4 regions of the Oryzomicrobium terrae genome follow, and region 2 is predicted to be linked to each of the others. Evidence: riboswitches for the same ligand, from Rfam matches in the RefSeq annotation. Region 2 holds a riboswitch; each other region holds the start of a gene.
The links. A riboswitch is a leader RNA that binds a small molecule or an ion and turns the genes downstream of it on or off. The one in region 2 is predicted to bind cobalamin.
Positions count from the first base shown of each region.

Region 1: another riboswitch for cobalamin. It lies ahead of OTERR_RS08220 (energy-coupling factor ABC transporter permease); the one in region 2 lies ahead of bluB (5,6-dimethylbenzimidazole synthase).
Region 3: another riboswitch for cobalamin. It lies ahead of OTERR_RS08290 (TonB-dependent receptor); the one in region 2 lies ahead of bluB (5,6-dimethylbenzimidazole synthase).
Region 4: another riboswitch for cobalamin. It lies ahead of OTERR_RS15160 (TonB-dependent receptor family protein); the one in region 2 lies ahead of bluB (5,6-dimethylbenzimidazole synthase).

Region 1 is NZ_CP022579.1:1,788,962-1,792,731, forward strand. It holds gene OTERR_RS08215 (PhoX family protein) at 1-1,144, opposite strand, end outside; cobalamin riboswitch at 1,277-1,488, shown strand; gene OTERR_RS08220 (energy-coupling factor ABC transporter permease) at 1,636-2,304, shown strand; gene OTERR_RS08225 (energy-coupling factor ABC transporter substrate-binding protein) at 2,301-2,702, shown strand; gene cbiQ (cobalt ECF transporter T component CbiQ) at 2,692-3,450, shown strand; gene OTERR_RS08235 (energy-coupling factor ABC transporter ATP-binding protein) at 3,456-3,770, shown strand, end outside.
Region 2 is NZ_CP022579.1:2,933,330-2,937,099, reverse strand. It holds gene OTERR_RS13290 (gamma-glutamylcyclotransferase family protein) at 1-263, opposite strand, end outside; gene fba (class II fructose-bisphosphate aldolase) at 349-1,413, opposite strand; gene bluB (5,6-dimethylbenzimidazole synthase) at 1,517-2,299, opposite strand; cobalamin riboswitch at 2,346-2,556, opposite strand; gene OTERR_RS13275 (GlsB/YeaQ/YmgE family stress response membrane protein) at 2,681-2,947, shown strand; gene pyk (pyruvate kinase) at 3,102-3,770, opposite strand, start outside.
Region 3 is NZ_CP022579.1:1,800,661-1,804,430, forward strand. It holds gene cobJ (precorrin-3B C(17)-methyltransferase) at 1-870, shown strand, start outside; gene OTERR_RS08285 ((2Fe-2S) ferredoxin domain-containing protein) at 867-1,220, shown strand; cobalamin riboswitch at 1,300-1,560, shown strand; gene OTERR_RS08290 (TonB-dependent receptor) at 1,690-3,770, shown strand, end outside.
Region 4 is NZ_CP022579.1:3,344,999-3,348,768, reverse strand. It holds gene OTERR_RS15160 (TonB-dependent receptor family protein) at 1-1,886, opposite strand, end outside; cobalamin riboswitch at 2,024-2,249, opposite strand; gene OTERR_RS15155 (cell division protein ZapB) at 2,422-2,619, shown strand; gene OTERR_RS15150 (cell division protein ZapA) at 2,692-3,084, shown strand; RNA gene ssrS (6S RNA) at 3,096-3,272, shown strand; gene OTERR_RS15145 (sulfite exporter TauE/SafE family protein) at 3,448-3,770, shown strand, end outside.

The DNA.
Region 1 (3,770 bases), 1.1 Mb from region 2:
CGAGCAGGTCCGCGTTGGCGCCGGGGCGGGCCGGATCGTAGCGGTCCTTGGAGACGTACTTGTAGAGGTACTCGAAGCGCTCGTCGTCGCCCATGTAGACCACCACTCGGCCGTCCTTGGCCAGGGTCACGGTGGCGCCCTCGTGCTTGATGCGCCCCAGAGCGGTGCGTTTGACCGGGGGCTTCATCGGGTTCCACGGGTCGATCTCCACCACCCAGCCGAAGCGGTTGGCTTCGTTGGGGTGCTGGTTCAGGTCGAAGCGGGCATCGAACTCGTTCCAGCGGTAGATGCTGCCGCCCTTCTTGATGCCGTAGCGCTTTTCCAGGGCACCGGCGCCGTTGGTCGGCTTGGCCGAGCCTTCGAAGTAGTTGTTGAAGTTCTCTTCACAGGTCAGGTAGGTGCCCCAGGGGGTGACGCCCATAGCGCAGTTGTTGAAGGTGCCGAAGGCCAGGTGCCCCTTGGGGTCGGCGGCGGTCTTGACCCAGTCGGAGCCGGCCACCGGGCCGGACAGCCAGATCGGCGTCGCGGCGGTGACGCGACGGGCGTATTTGGAGGGGCGCACCACCTCCCAACGGTTGCCCTGCTTGCGCACTTCCACCACCGAAACGCCGTGAGCAGCCTGGGATTTGGCTACCTTGGCGGCACTCCAGCCGCTCATGCCGCCCGGATGGAGCAGGCCGTCATCCACGTATTCGTGGTTCAGCACCAGCAGGCCCCGGTCGGAGACGGGCTTGCCGTCCTTGACGAAGGGAAAGAAGTGCATGCCGTCGTGGTGCATGCCGGCCTGGAGGGCCTGGTCTTCGGCGCTGTTGGAAGCGTCAGGCTTGAAGGCCGGGCCATCGGAAATCGGATCGCCCCAGGCATACAGCACCTGCACCTGGTAGTCATTGGGTACCTGTACCAAGTCCTTTTGGGAGACGCCGACGGGGAGGAAGCCAATGGTCGGGCCGGCCTTGCCGCGCATCACCCGCCCGGCGCTGGCCGCCGCCTGGGCCGCCAGGGTAGGCAGGGAAACGCCCATGCCGGCCAGGGCGGTGGCGGAAATGCCACCGAGCAGGAAGTGGCGGCGCGAGGCCTGGACGAACTTGCTGAGGATGGGGTTGGGGCTGTCGTTGCTGATGCAATCGTTATCGAAGAATTTCATGGTGCGGAATGTTTTCGGCTGGGGACGCGGCATTCTCGCAGCGGGCTATGACTGATTCATGACAGCGGCGAAACTGCGCGCCGATGCCGCATTCGGTCGCCTGTGCGGTTGTTCCCGGGGCGCATCTCGGTTAGCATAAAAAAGGATTTAGGTGCTTGCCATGCCTCCTGCATGGCGAGTGAAACGGGAAGTCCGGTGACGTCGATACCCTCGACCATTCCGGCGCAGCCCCCGCTGCTGTAAGCCTGACGACTCCGCTCTACGCCACTGTGCCCTGCGCATGGGAAGGCCGACGGACGAGGATGAAGGTGAGCCAGAAGACCGGCCTGAATCGCATACGAGTAGCACCATTCCCCGGGGTGATGGGAAGGGTTCTGGTGATTCGCCGCGCGCAACTTCCCTCCTCTGCGGCCGTCTTCCGATCCTGATTCACATTCCCTGGCGGTGCCCCCTATTTACCCTTGTTGCCTGGGGAAATATCCGTGCACATCATGGAAGGCTTTCTGCCCATCGAACATGCCGTGGGCTGGAGCATTGCGTCCGCCCCCTTCGTGGCTTGGGGTATCCGCTCCGTCAACCGCCGCATCCGCGAAAATCCCGAACAGCGCATGCTGCTGGGGGTGGCCGCCGCCTTCACCTTCGTGCTCTCGGCCCTCAAGCTGCCTTCCGTCACCGGCAGCTGTTCCCACCCCACCGGCACGGGCCTGGGCGCCGTGCTCTTCGGCCCCGCTGCCATGGCCCCCATCGGCGCCGTGGTGCTGCTCTTCCAGGCCCTGTTGCTGGCCCACGGCGGTCTAACCACCCTGGGCGCCAATCTCTTTTCCATGGCCATCGTCGGCCCCTTCGCCGCCTACGGTATCTTCCAGCTGGCGCGGCGCCTCAAGGCCTCCTTTGCTGTCAGCATCTTCCTCGCCGCCAGCCTGGCCGACCTGCTCACCTATGTGACCACCTCGGTACAGCTGGCCTGGGCCTTCCCCGACCCCGTGGGCGGTTTCACCGTTTCCTTCCTCAAGTTCGCCGGCATCTTCGCCATCACCCAGATTCCCCTGGCCATCAGCGAAGGCCTGCTCACCGTGGTGATTTTCAACGCCCTGGCCCGCTTCAACCCTCAGGAACTGCGCGACATGCAGGTTCTGGGCAAGCCGGAGGCCCAGGCATGAAGGGGCGCCAGAACCTCCTGCTGCTGCTCGCCGTAGTGCTGCTGGCTGCTTTACCCCTGTGGCTGGTGGAAAAGCCGGCGCCGGATGCGCTGGATGCGGAGGGCAAGCCGGTGGAGATCTTCGGCGGTGCCGACGGCAAGGCCCAGGAGCTCATCGGCAAAATCAACCCGGACTACCAGCCCTGGTTCCAGCCCCTGCTGGAACCGGCCAGCAACGAAATCGCCTCCCTGCTCTTCGCCCTCCAGGCGGCCCTGGGCGCCGGCTTCATCGGCTACTACCTGGGCAGCGCCGTGACCCGGGAAAAGCTGAAGCGGGAGCAGGAGAAGCAAGTGGACAAGGCTCGCCAAGCCTCCGCCAGCGAAGACAACAATCGCGGCAAGGACGCCCATGCTGGTTGAGCAGTCGGCCTACGCCAACCGCTGGCGCGGGGTCTGCCCCGGCGCCAAGGGCCTCTTCGCCCTGGGCGGGCTCACGGCTGCCTTCATCGCTGCGACTCGGCTGGAAGCAGGCTTGCTGATTACCACCCTGCTGGTGGGCGTCACCCTCATTGGCGCCCGGGTGCCGGCGGGCCTCTATCTGCGGGTGGCCGCCCCCGCCCTTTTCTTCCTCGCCATCAGCGCCTTCTCCCTGGCCCTTTCGGTGGATCGGGGCGCGGTGGATGGCCTCGGCGTGCACACCACCAGCATCGGCCTGCAACAGGTGAGTCAGGTGCTCAGCCGCTCCCTCGGCGGCCTCGCCGCCCTGCTCTTCCTGGTGCTCACCACCCCCCTCACCGACCTCATTGCCCTGCTGCGCCGCCTGCGCACCCCCGAGGTGCTGCTGGACATCATGGTGCTGTGCTACCGCAGCCTCTTCGTCTTCTCCGGTGCCGTGCAGGACATGCGCACGGCCCAGGCTGCCCGTCTTGGCTACGCCAACTCCCGTCTGACCCTGCGCTCCCTGGGGGAGCTCATCGCCAATCTCACCCTGCAGATCTGGGAACGCTCCCAGGCCCTGCACCAGGCCGCCCTGGCCCGCAACAACGACGGGCCGCTGCGCTTCCTCGCCACGCCCCACGCCCATGGCCGCCGCGACAGTCTGGTGGCCGCCCTGGCCGCCGCCGGCCTCATCGCCCTGGCCTGGGCCGGCCGCGGGGTGACGCCATGAGTCCCATGAACCCTCTGCTGCTGGAACTGGACCAGGTGGCCTTCCGCTACCCGGACGGCAGCGTGGGCCTGGACGGCTGTTCCCTGGCCATCGCCCGGGGCAGCCGCAACGCCCTCATCGGCGCCAACGGCTCGGGCAAGACCACCCTCTTTCAGCACTGCAACGCCCTGCTGCGGCCCGCCGCCGGCCAGTTGCGCTATGGCGGCACGTCCCTCGATTACAGCCGGACCGGCCTGCGTAGCCTGCGCAGCAAGGTGGGCATGGTCTTCCAGAACCCGGACCGGCAGCTCTTCTCCGCCAGCGTGCGGGAGGACGTCTCC
Region 2 (3,770 bases):
AAGGTCACGGTGACCGTGCGGCGCTCGTAGTACGGCCCTTCGAAGCGGTCGAGCTGGGCCAGGGCTGCGTCGTCCACGTTACGGTAGAGCACGCCGACCACTGTGCCGGGCCCCGGCACCATGCCCGGGTAGGCCTCGTCTTGCACCGGGTGGCGCACGTGGCCGGCCAGCCGGGCGGGCTGGCCGGGGTAGGCGGTGCCGCACACGGCGGCCATGATGTCGTCGCACATCAGGGAACCGTAGGTGAAGCAGTGACGGGGCATGAAAAGTCTCCGGGACTTGCAAGCAAGACGGCATCGCCGTGGCGATGCCGTCTTGGTGCAGGCAAGCGGTGCGCTGGGCGAACGCTTAGCGGACGATCTGGTTCAGTTCGCCCTTCTTGTAGCGCTCGGCCATCTTGTCCAGGGACACGGGCACGATCTTGCTCGCCTGACCTTCGCAGCCGAAGGCCTGGTAACGGGCCACGCAGATCTTCTTGGCCGCTTCCCGGGCGGGCTTGAGGAAGTCGCGGGGGTCGAACTTGGCGGGGTTCTCGACCAAGTAGCGGCGCACCGCGCCGGTCATGGCCAGGCGGATGTCGGTGTCGATGTTCACCTTGCGCACGCCGTGCTTGATGCCCTTGACGATCTCTTCCACGGGCACGCCGTAGGTTTCCTTCATGTCGCCGCCGAACTGGCGGATCTCTTCCAGCAGTTCCTGGGGCACCGAGGAGGACCCGTGCATCACTAGGTGGGTGTTGGGGATGCGGGCGTGGATCTCGGCGATGCGGTCGATGGCCAGGATGTCGCCGGTGGGCTTCTTGGTGAACTTGTAGGCGCCGTGGCTGGTGCCGATGGCGATGGCCAGGGCGTCGCAGTTGGTCTGCTTGACGAAGTCGGCGGCCTGGTCCGGGTCGGTCAGCAGCTGGTCGCGGGTCATGGTGCCCTCGGCGCCGTGGCCGTCTTCCTTGTCGCCCTTCATGGTTTCCAGGGAACCGAGCACGCCCAGTTCGCCTTCCACCGACACGCCGATGGCGTGGGCCAGTTCGGTGACCTTCTTGGTCACGGCCACGTTGTACTCGAAGGAGGCGACGGACTTGCCGTCCTCTTCCAGGGAACCGTCCATCATCACCGAGGAGAAGCCGGAGCGGATCGCGGCCATGCACACGGCGGGGGACTGGCCGTGGTCCTGGTGCATCACCACGGGGATGTGGGGATAGGCTTCCAGGGCGGCGAGGATCTGGTGGCGCAGGAACGGCTCGCCGGCGTATTTCCGGGCACCGGCGGAGGCCTGCATGATCACCGGGGCGTTCACCTCGTTGGCGGCTTCCATGATGGCCCAGACCTGCTCCATGTTGTTCACGTTGAACGCGGGCAGGCCATAGCCATTCTCGGCGGCGTGGTCGAGGAGTTGGCGCATCGAAACGAGAGGCATGGTGGTCTTCCTAAAATAACAAAGGCCCCGGGGGCAAAGGCGGGCATTTTACCCCGTTTCCTTGCACTCCCGGAGCCCGGCCGCAGGGCCGCGATGGTGGGGGTTAGAGCTTGCGCTCCCGGGCCGCCCGGGCCTGGTCGGCCTGCAGGTGGGGCACCAGGGCCGCCGGCACCGGGGCGCCGAAACGCTCGGCGTGGACCAGGGTTTCCAGGGGCAGGCGGGAACGCCACCCGGCGGTTTCCAGTTCGGGTTTGTCGAAGAAGTGGCTGACCCGGCCGATGCATAGGTAGGCGATCGGGATCACCCGCTCGGGAATGTCGAGGATTTCCTTCAGCCGTGCCTGGTGGAAGATCGACACCCAGCCGACCCCGAGGCCCTCGGCCCGGGCCGCCAGCCACAGGTTCTGCACGGCGCAGACGGCGCTGTAGATGTCCATCACCTTGAGGTGGGTGCGACCGATCACCACCGGGCCGGCCCGGTCCCGGTCGCAGGTGATGCACAGGTTGATCGGCGCTTCCTCGATGCCTTCGAGCTTGAGCGAGCGGTAGGTGCCCTGGCGGTGCGCCTCGAACATTTCCGCCGCCTCCCGGTTGGCCTCGTCGAAGGCGCCGTGGACCGCCGCCTTGGTGGCCGGGTCCTTGACCACGATGAAGCTCCAGGGTTGCATGAAGCCCACCGAGGGGGCGAAGTGGGCGGCGGTGAGCAGGCGCGACAGCACCTCGTCCGGCACCGGGTCGGGGAGGAACTGGCCGCGCACGTCGCGGCGCGAAAAGATGGTGTGGTAGAGGGCTTCCCGGGCTTCGGCGGTGAAGTCGGGCATGGCCTGGTGGCCGGCGGGCGTGGAGGAGGCGGCGAGGGTCGCCGGGATGCTGCAGTCGGTCTTCATGGAGTCCCCTTGTGAAGAACGGTGGCGGACCGCCTGGCCGTGCGGTCCGTCGAAACTCCTCCAGGCCGGTCTTCTGACTCGGGATCGTCCCGCCGGCGCGCCTTCCCGATCGGAAATCCGCAGCGGCGGCGATCAGTGGCATGTGCGTCGGCAGTCCCCCTCACAGCGTTGGGCACGTCGCGGAATTGCCCTGCCGGTGGCGGGGCGCACCGCGTTCCCGATTCTCCCTTGCGGGCACCTGGAAGGCGTGGGTGTCATGCTGCCCGGCAGAACCGGGCGCGGCGATTCTAGCAGAGGTGCGGGGGCGGGATTGCCGCCGGCAATGAAACGATCCGGCCCGGCCGGCCTCTAATGTTTTACCCCCCACCACCGGAGACAGCCATGGGCTGGATCGTCACGCTTCTGGTCGGCGGCTTGATCGGCTGGATCGCGAGCCGCATCATGAACACCGATGCCCAGCAGGGCATCATTGCCAACGTTCTGGTCGGGATCATCGGCTCGGCGTTGGGGCGCTGGTTCTTCGGCGACGTGATCGGCATCGGCGCAGCAGAAAGCGCCGGCAGCTTTTCCCTGGTCGGGCTGGCTTTCGGCGTGCTCGGGGCGGTGATTCTGATCGCCCTGCTCAAGGTGGTGGGGGTGTTCCGCTAACGCCATCAGGCACCACTGCCGGTGGGGATGCCTGGCTGAAACGCCGCGCCCCTGGCCGATCTCCAAAGGGGGGGGCCGGAGATCGGCCAGGGGCGCGGCGTTTGGCGATGGAGGCGTGAAGATGCCCGTCCCGCCTGGGGTTTGGGGCAGGGGCTTAAACGGTGGGCGCCTGGTGCTCGCCGACCCGGACGATCTTCAGGGTGTTGGTGCCCCCCGGGGTGCCGATCGGCTCGCCGATGGTGAGCACGATCAGGTCGCCCTTGTCGACCACGCCCCGGGCCAGCAGCAGCTGCTCGGCGTCGGCCAGCAGCAGTTCCCGCTCGGTGTGCTGCTCGCCCATCAGCAGGGGGCAGACTTCCCGGTAGAGGGTCATGCGCCCCACGGCGGCCGGGTCCGGGGTCAGGGCGTAGACCGGCACGCCGCAGTTGAGGCGGCTCATCCACAATGCGGTGGAGCCGGACTGGGACAGGGCGGCGATGGCCTTCACCTTGAGGTGGTGGGCGGTCCAGATGGCGGCCATGGCGATCGACTGGTCGATGCGGGTGAAGATACGGTCGAGGAATTCCCGGTCCAGGGTCACTTCCGCCGAGCGCTCGGCCTCGACGCACACCCGCACCATGGCTTCCACCGTCTCCACCGGGTAGGCGCCCGAGGCGGTCTCGGCCGACAGCATCACCGCGTCGGTGCCGTCGAGCACGGCGTTGGCCACGTCGGACACCTCGGCCCGGGTCGGCACCGGCGAATGGATCATCGATTCCATCATCTGGGTGGCGGTGATCGCCACCTTGTTCTTCTCCCGGGCCATGCGGATCATCTTCTTCTG
Region 3 (3,770 bases), 1.1 Mb from region 2:
ATCGGCTACGTCACCTACGTGCGCCTGGTGGCCGACCTGATCGACGGCAAGGAAGTCATCAAGAAGTCCATGACCGAGGAACTGGACCGGGCCATCGAAGCCCTGGACCGGGCCAAGCAGGGCAAGAAGGTGGCGCTGATCTCCTCCGGCGACGCCGGCGTGTACGGCATGGCCGGCCCCACTTTCGAGGTGCTGTTCCAGGCCGGCTGGACCCCCGATTCCGACATCGAGGTGGAAATCGTGCCGGGTGCTTCGGCCCTCAACACCTGCGCCGCTCTGGTGGGCGCGCCCCTGACCCACGACTTCTGCGCCATCTCCCTCTCCGACCTGCTCACCCCCTGGCCCACCATCGCCCGCCGCCTGGACGCGGTGGCCTACTCGGACTTCGTGGTGGCCCTGTACAACCCCAAGAGTGGCCGCCGCACCCGGCAGATCCAGGAAGCCCAGCGCATTTTCCTGCGCCACCGCGATCCCAACACCCCGGTGGCCATCGTCAAGAGCGCCTTCCGCCCCAAGCAGCGCCTGGAATTCACGACCCTGGAGAAGATGGCCGAGGCCGACATCGGCATGCTGTCCACCGTGCTCATCGGCAACTCCAACACCTTCATCCAGGGTGGCCTGATGGTCACCCCCCGGGGTTATGCCAACAAGTACGACGTGGCCGAGGGTGAACGTTCCACCAAGGGCGGCGAACAGGCCGGCCGCTCCCTGTCCACCGGCCTCAACGGCTGGCTGGAAGCCATCCGCGAGAGCGGCAAGAGCGCCGCCGAACTGGCCGTGGAATACCGCCTGCCGGAGGACTACATTGCCGCCGCCCTGGCCGCCGGCCCGGAAGAGGACATCGCCGAAAGCGCCGAGGCCGAGGCATGAGTGAGGTGGTCAAACCCAAGATCGGGGCCTACCGCCGCCACCTGCTGGTGTGCACCGGCCCCCGCTGCACCGCGAACGGCGAGGGCCAGGCCCTCTTCGATTCCCTGGGCGACAAGCTCAAGGCGGCTGGCCTCACCGAGGGCGAGTTGCGGGTCAAGCGCAGCCGGGCCAGTTGTTTCGCCGCCTGCAAGGGCGGCCCGGTGCTGTGCGTGCAGCCCGACGGCACCTGGTACTACAACGTCACCCCGGAAAACATGGACCGCATCGTCGCCGAGCACTTGTGCGGTGGTAAGCCGGTGGCCGATCTGGTGTTCCACCAGGGGCCGGGGGACTGCGCCGAACCGATCTAGGTGGGATAAAGCGAAAAACGAAGAAAAGGGAACGGCGGCCCCGCCCGAAGGCCGCCACTTCTTTGCAGTAGCGATTCGGGCACCACACGAACCAGCAGGTGCCCGCGGCAACGTGGGTGAAACGGGAACAGGGTGCGCGGCGGCCTCCACCGCCGCAATGCCTTGGCTGCCCCCGCAACGGTAAGCGAGTGTGGAGCTGTCGTGCGTCCTCCTCCCCGGAGGTTGCAGCCACTGTGGTCTGCAGGTCAGACGGTGTTTCATGCCGGCCAGACCCGCGCCATGGGAAGGCGACCGCTCAAGACTCGCAAGCCCGGAGACCGGCCTGCTGACAGTCTGAGCGCCCAGGGATGGGCGTCTCATCATGCGACCGGCTGCGGGGATGCTGACGGAGCGCGATAGTCAGGGGACCGGCCTGCCGGCCTACTGCTGCGCTCCCGAAATCGGCCGGATCGCCAAACGGGAGTATTTCATGAAACCGCATCACACCGCCGGCGGCGCTCGCCTCCGGATCACCCGATGGTCATGGCTGTTGGCCGCCCTGCCCTTACCGGCTCTGGCCGTCGAAACCCTGGGCGAAGTCACCGTCCAGGCCAGCAAGCAGGCCCAGATCGGTATCGCCGACAGTGCCAGCGAAGGCACCGTCACTACCACCCAACTGGCCAACCGGCCCCTGTTGCGCCCCGCCGAGGTGCTGGAAACCGTGCCCGGGCTGATCGTCACCCAGCACTCGGGGGACGGCAAGGCCAACCAGTATTTCCTGCGCGGCTTCAACCTGGACCACGGCAGCGACTTCACCACCACGGTGCTGGGCATGCCAGTGAACATGGTCAGCCACGCCCATGGCCAGGGCTACATGGACCTGAATTTCCTGATTCCCGAACTGGTCAGCGGCATCCAGTACCGTAAGGGCGTTTATGCGGTGGAGGACGGCGATTTTTCCGCCACCGGCTCGGCGCGGATCGACTACCAGCGTGCCCTGCCCGTCTCCTTCGTCGACCTGGGCGCCGGTCAGAACGGCTACCGGCGCGCCCTGGGCGCCGCCAGTACCCCCCTGGGCGGCCTGACCTTCCTCGGTGCCGTGGAGGCGTCGAGCAACAACGGCCCCTGGGAGCAGCCGGAACACCTGGGCCGCACCAACGCCGTGCTGCGCCTGTCGTCCGGCACCGCCAACAACGGATTCTCACTGTCCGCCCTGGCCTACGAGGCGCGCTGGACCGCCACCGAGCACGTGCCGGAACGGGCCATCGCCAGCGGCGAGATCGGCCGCTACGGCGCCCTGTCGCCACGGGACGGCGGGCGTACCCATCGCTACAGCCTGTCCGGCGACTGGGCCACTACCGGTAGCCAGTTCGGCGCCGAGACGGCCACCAAGGCCAGCGTCTATGTCATCGATTACGGCCTCAACCTGTTCAGCAGCCCCTCCGGCTTCATCAACGGCCCCCAGGGCGACCAGCACGAGCAGGCTGACCGGCGCACCGTGTGGGGCGGCCAGGCCAGCCGCAGCTGGTTTCTCGGCCCCCGGCTGTTCGATTCCGAACTGATCCTGGGGGGCCAGCTGCGCCGCGACGACATCGGCAGCGTCGGCCTCTACGACACAGTGCTGCGCCAGCGCACTAATACAGTTCGGGAAGATCGCATCCGCCAGACTGCCACGGCGCTCTACAGTGCGCTGAAAACCCCCTGGCTGCCCTGGCTGCGCACCTCCCTGGGGATACGCTACGACCGGATCCAGGCCGAGGTGACGCCCCTGGGTGGAGCCTTCAACATGGACAATGGTGGCACCGCCAGCGGCAGCCAGACCAGCCCCAAGCTAGGTCTGGTGCTGGGGCCCTTTGGCAACACCGAGTTCTACGCCAACTGGGGGCGGGGTTTCCACAGCAACGACGCCCGGGGGGCCACGGCTCGCACTAACCCCAAGGACGGCATGCCGGTGGAAGCGGTGCCCCTGATGGTGCGCACCCGGGGTAGTGAGGCCGGGGTGCGCACCAGCCTCCTCCCCGGCTGGCAATCGAGCCTGACCCTGTGGCAGATGGAATTGGATTCGGAACTGGTCTTCATCGGCGACGAAGGTGTCACCGAGCCCAAGGGGGCCTCGCGCCGCCACGGTCTGGAATGGTCCAACGACGTGGCCCTGGGCAAGGGCTTCCATCTCGACGCCGACCTGGCCCTGTCCCGGGCCCGCTTCAAAACGCCGGTGAACGGCGGCGACCGGGTGCCCAACGCCATTCCCCGCACCGCGTCCCTGGCCGTGAGCTACGACGAAGGCGGACGCTGGTTCGGCGGTTTGCGCCTGCGCTACCTGGGGGCCTATGCCCTAGAGGAAACGGGCCAGGAGAAATCCACCCCGTTCTGGATGGCCAACCTGAAACTGGGTTACCGCCTGGACCGCCAACTCCAGTTCTCCCTGGACGTGCTCAACCTGTTCGGTCGTAAGGCCAACGACATCGAGTACTGGGGCGGGGCCTGCACGCGCAACGAACTGAACGCCGGGGCCTGCGGCGGGGGCAACGGTATCGACGGCCGTCTGCTTCACCCCCTGGAGCCGCGCAC
Region 4 (3,770 bases), 410 kb from region 2:
AAGTAAGCGTAGGGCGAGTACTTCTTGTCCAGGGCGTTGAGCAGCTTGGCGGTCAGTGTCACCTTCTGCACCGTCCAGGACCCCTGCAAGTCGGCGGTGAAGTACCCGGCCAGCCAGCTTTGCTGGTTGGCAAAGTCGCCGTCCAGACGACGGTTGCCGACGTAGCGCGCCGCCAGCGAATAGGTGCCCCAGGCTCCCCCCTTCCAGGTGCTCTGCAGCGTCGCCTGGTCCCGGGGGGCCAGGGGCACGGTCTTGCCGGCGTTGGCGCCGCTGCGGAAAGTGGCGTCCAGGTAGGTGTAGGTGAAGCGGTTGTTCCAGCGGTCGCTGGCTTTCCACTCGAGTTCAAAGTTGGCGCTGTCACGCCGGGTAGGCTTGAAGTTGGTGTTGGTGTAGTTGCTCGGGTCGTAGCCGATTTCATCGGTCAGATCGAGGCGGGAGAAGGACAGCTTGGTGCTCCAGGCGCCTAGTTTCAGGCTGCCGCCCACCTCCTGGATGGTGCCGTGCTGGGGGTGGATGTTGCCGGCGAAGAACGGAGTGGTGCCAAAGGGGTTGCCGAACAATTCGTCGATGTTGGCAAAGCGGAACGTGGTACCGGTCTTGCCGTACACCCGCCAGGCGTCCTGAGCGTAGGCCAGGCCGATGTCGTAAGCGTTGCGGGTGCGATTGGACCGGCCCGCCATGGCAGATTGGAGCCCAAATTCAGCCTGATTGGCCGATTGGCTCATGCTCTGGCTACGTCCTCCCATGGTCAGGCTCAGCTGCTGGGTCAGGTTCGTGACGTTTTGCAGGTAGTAGGCGGTACTGGTCTGGTGCGCCCACTGGTTGGCCGATCCCCGGTTGGTCGCAGATACGGTGCCGTCGTAGTGATCCAGGCCGGCCACCGTCACACTGGCCAGGGAGCCCAGGCCGTGGCTCCAGCGCAGCCGGGGGGTGAAGGCTAGGGTGTCGCGCACCCGATTGCTGGCGCCACCGTAGTCCACGAACGTACTTTTTACATCCTGGTGCTCACTGGCAATTTCGCCCTCGACAGTCACGGTGTCAGTGAGGGCATAGGTTATGCCCGGGCGTAGGCGATAGCCTTCTTTCCACTGGTTGTCGAAGAGCGTCGATGCGTTGCGCGGATTGGCCTGGAACTGAGGCTGGGTCAAGGCTCCTGGCAGGCCGGAGGCTTCCTTGTAGACGGCGTAGTCAGTGAAGACTTCGCCCCGCTCCAGCTTGAGGCCGGCCCGGCCGCTGGCGGCCTGCTGGTTCTGCCAGTTGTTGCGCCGGTAGCCGTCGCTGTCGGCGTAGCGGGCGAACAGGTTGAAGTAGGCGTGCTCGTTGCCGGTGGCAACGCTGGCATCCAGTCCCCGATAGCCGTAGCTGCCGACGGTGGCGGTTGCGGAAGCGCGGGGTTTCCCCGACTTGTCGGTGATGATGTTGATCACCCCGCTGGTTGCCCGGTCACCGTACAGCACGGTGCCGGAGCCGCGCATGATTTCGATGCGCTCGATACTTTCTAGCGGGAGTGCGGCCCAGATCAGGTTGGCTGAGTCGATGGGATTGAGACGTTGGCCGTCGACCAGGATCAGGGTGTTGCTGGTGGCTGTGACGCCGAAACCACCGATATCCACCGTCGCATCGATGCCCAGGGGGCCATACATGGGGCTGACGTTGACGCCGGCCCGGGTGGCCAGCAAATCGGGCAGGTTGAGGGCCGGCGTGGTGCGGATGTCGTCCCGGGTGATGACGCTGATGTTGGCCGGAATGCGCGGATCCGGGTCGGCGAAGCGGGTGGCGGTGACGACCACCGGCGCCATGACTTCTTCGGCGCGGAGATGGGATGCAGGCAGGAGCAAACAGGCGGGCAGGGCGCAAACGGCGGCCCGCAGGATGGTGCTGGACATGGAGGGACTCCCTTGTGCCACCGCGAGCGTCCCCGCAGGCTGTGGCCGGTTCTGATGCAGTACCGGGGAGATGTCAGGCGGGGACAAGGCGGCGGCGCCGGGGAGTCCACACGCCATGCCGCCTCCCGCAGCACTTCCGCTTGTGTCCCTGACAGGCCGGTATCCGGGCTTGCGAGACCGGAGGAATCTCCGGGGTGGCGTCCCGCCTTCCCAGGCATAAGCCCAGTGGCATGAGGGGGCACCTACTCGCTTACCGTTGCGGGGGCAGCACAGGCCTGGCGGACTCGGGGAGTCGTGCGCACCTGTTTCCCGTTTAACCGCGGCGATGGGGTCGCGCGCAGCACCTGGCAAGGGGCCGAATGCGCCGGCAGGGGTCGGTGAGCGACCTGGAACCGGGCAACGGCGAGGGGCGGAGGATACCCCGGTGACGGCCGTAGGGGCAAGGCGGGAACGGGAGGCGATAATCCACAAAACACCTTCAAATCCGGCGCTTACTCCTTGACCGGGAAGAGTTTGCGCCTCTATAGTGCGCGCCATGGAGAACCAGCTCGCCACCCTCGAAAGCAAGGTCGACCAAGTGGTCGGCCTGTGTCAGGCCCTGCGCGGCGAAAACGCCGCCCTCAAGGCCCAGCTGGCGGCGGCGGAAGCGCGCAACGCCGATTTGACGGCCCGCATGGCGGCCGCCCGGAGCAGGGTGGAGACGCTGCTCGCCCGGGTGCCCGAAGACAAGTAACGGCCCCGCCGCCCTGCCCGGCCCTTCTTTTTTTCTCCCTCCCTTCGAACTTTCCTGCAAAGGTCTACGACCATGAGCGCCGAGTCCAATTTTCTCGACGTGCAACTCCTCGGCCGGGAATACCGGGTCGCCTGTCCTCCCGAGGAGCGCGAGGCACTGCTGGCGGCGGTCGCCCTGGTGGATGAGCAGGTCAAGCAAATCACCGCCCGCACCCGTTCCGGCGGTGCCGAGCGGGTGGCGGTGATGGCGGCCCTCAACCTGGCCCACGACCTGCTCGCCCTACGTCGTTCCGCCTCCGCCCCCCAGGCGGGAGATGCCCCGGCGGCAGAGGCTCAAGAGGGTTTTGACACCCCTGACTTTCAGCGTAGAATCGGCGCCATGGAGGCCAAACTGGATGAGGCGCTCCGGGGCAAGGCAGACGCTTCCAGCGAAGCGACAGCCCCTCGGTCCGACTCCCTGTTCTAACCTCCGCCGGGTGTCCCCTGCGGTGCCCGCGACGGCCATACATTCTCTGAACCAAGTATGGGCTTAGGTTGCCCATCCAGTGCCGGCAAAGTGCGCGTCCTTGCGACGTACCAGACGCCGGTCGGTAAGCGACCACTCTGAACCTCCGGGTTCGAGATGCCGGCCGAAACGACATCTGCGGGGGCCTGTAAGACTGGGCACGGCGCGCTGGATCGCTGCAAGGCGATTTCACCGCGCCGTTTCCTTTTCTGGCCCTGCCCGCGCCGCTATCGATGCCTCGAAGGAGCGGCCAGGGAGCCCAGCGCCCGGCTCCATACGCATAAAACCAACGACTAACGTATCCCCAATACCAAAGGACCCGTCATGGACTGGTGGCTGTTGAGCTATCCCCTCCTCGGCATTTTTGCCGGCTTCATCGCCGGCCTGTTCGGCGTCGGCGGCGGCCTGACCCTGGTGCCGATCCTGTTCATGCTGTTCCAGGCCCAGGGCTTCCCGGCGGAGCACGTCATGCACCTGGCCCTGGGCACCTCCATGGCTACCATCGTGTTCACCTCCATTTCCAGCATGCGCGCCCACCACAAGCACGGCGCGGTGCGCTGGGACATCGTCACCACCCTGGCCCCGGGCCTGGTGCTCGGCACCTTCGGCGGCTCCCTGTTGTCCGGCCTGGTGCCGACCCGGCCCCT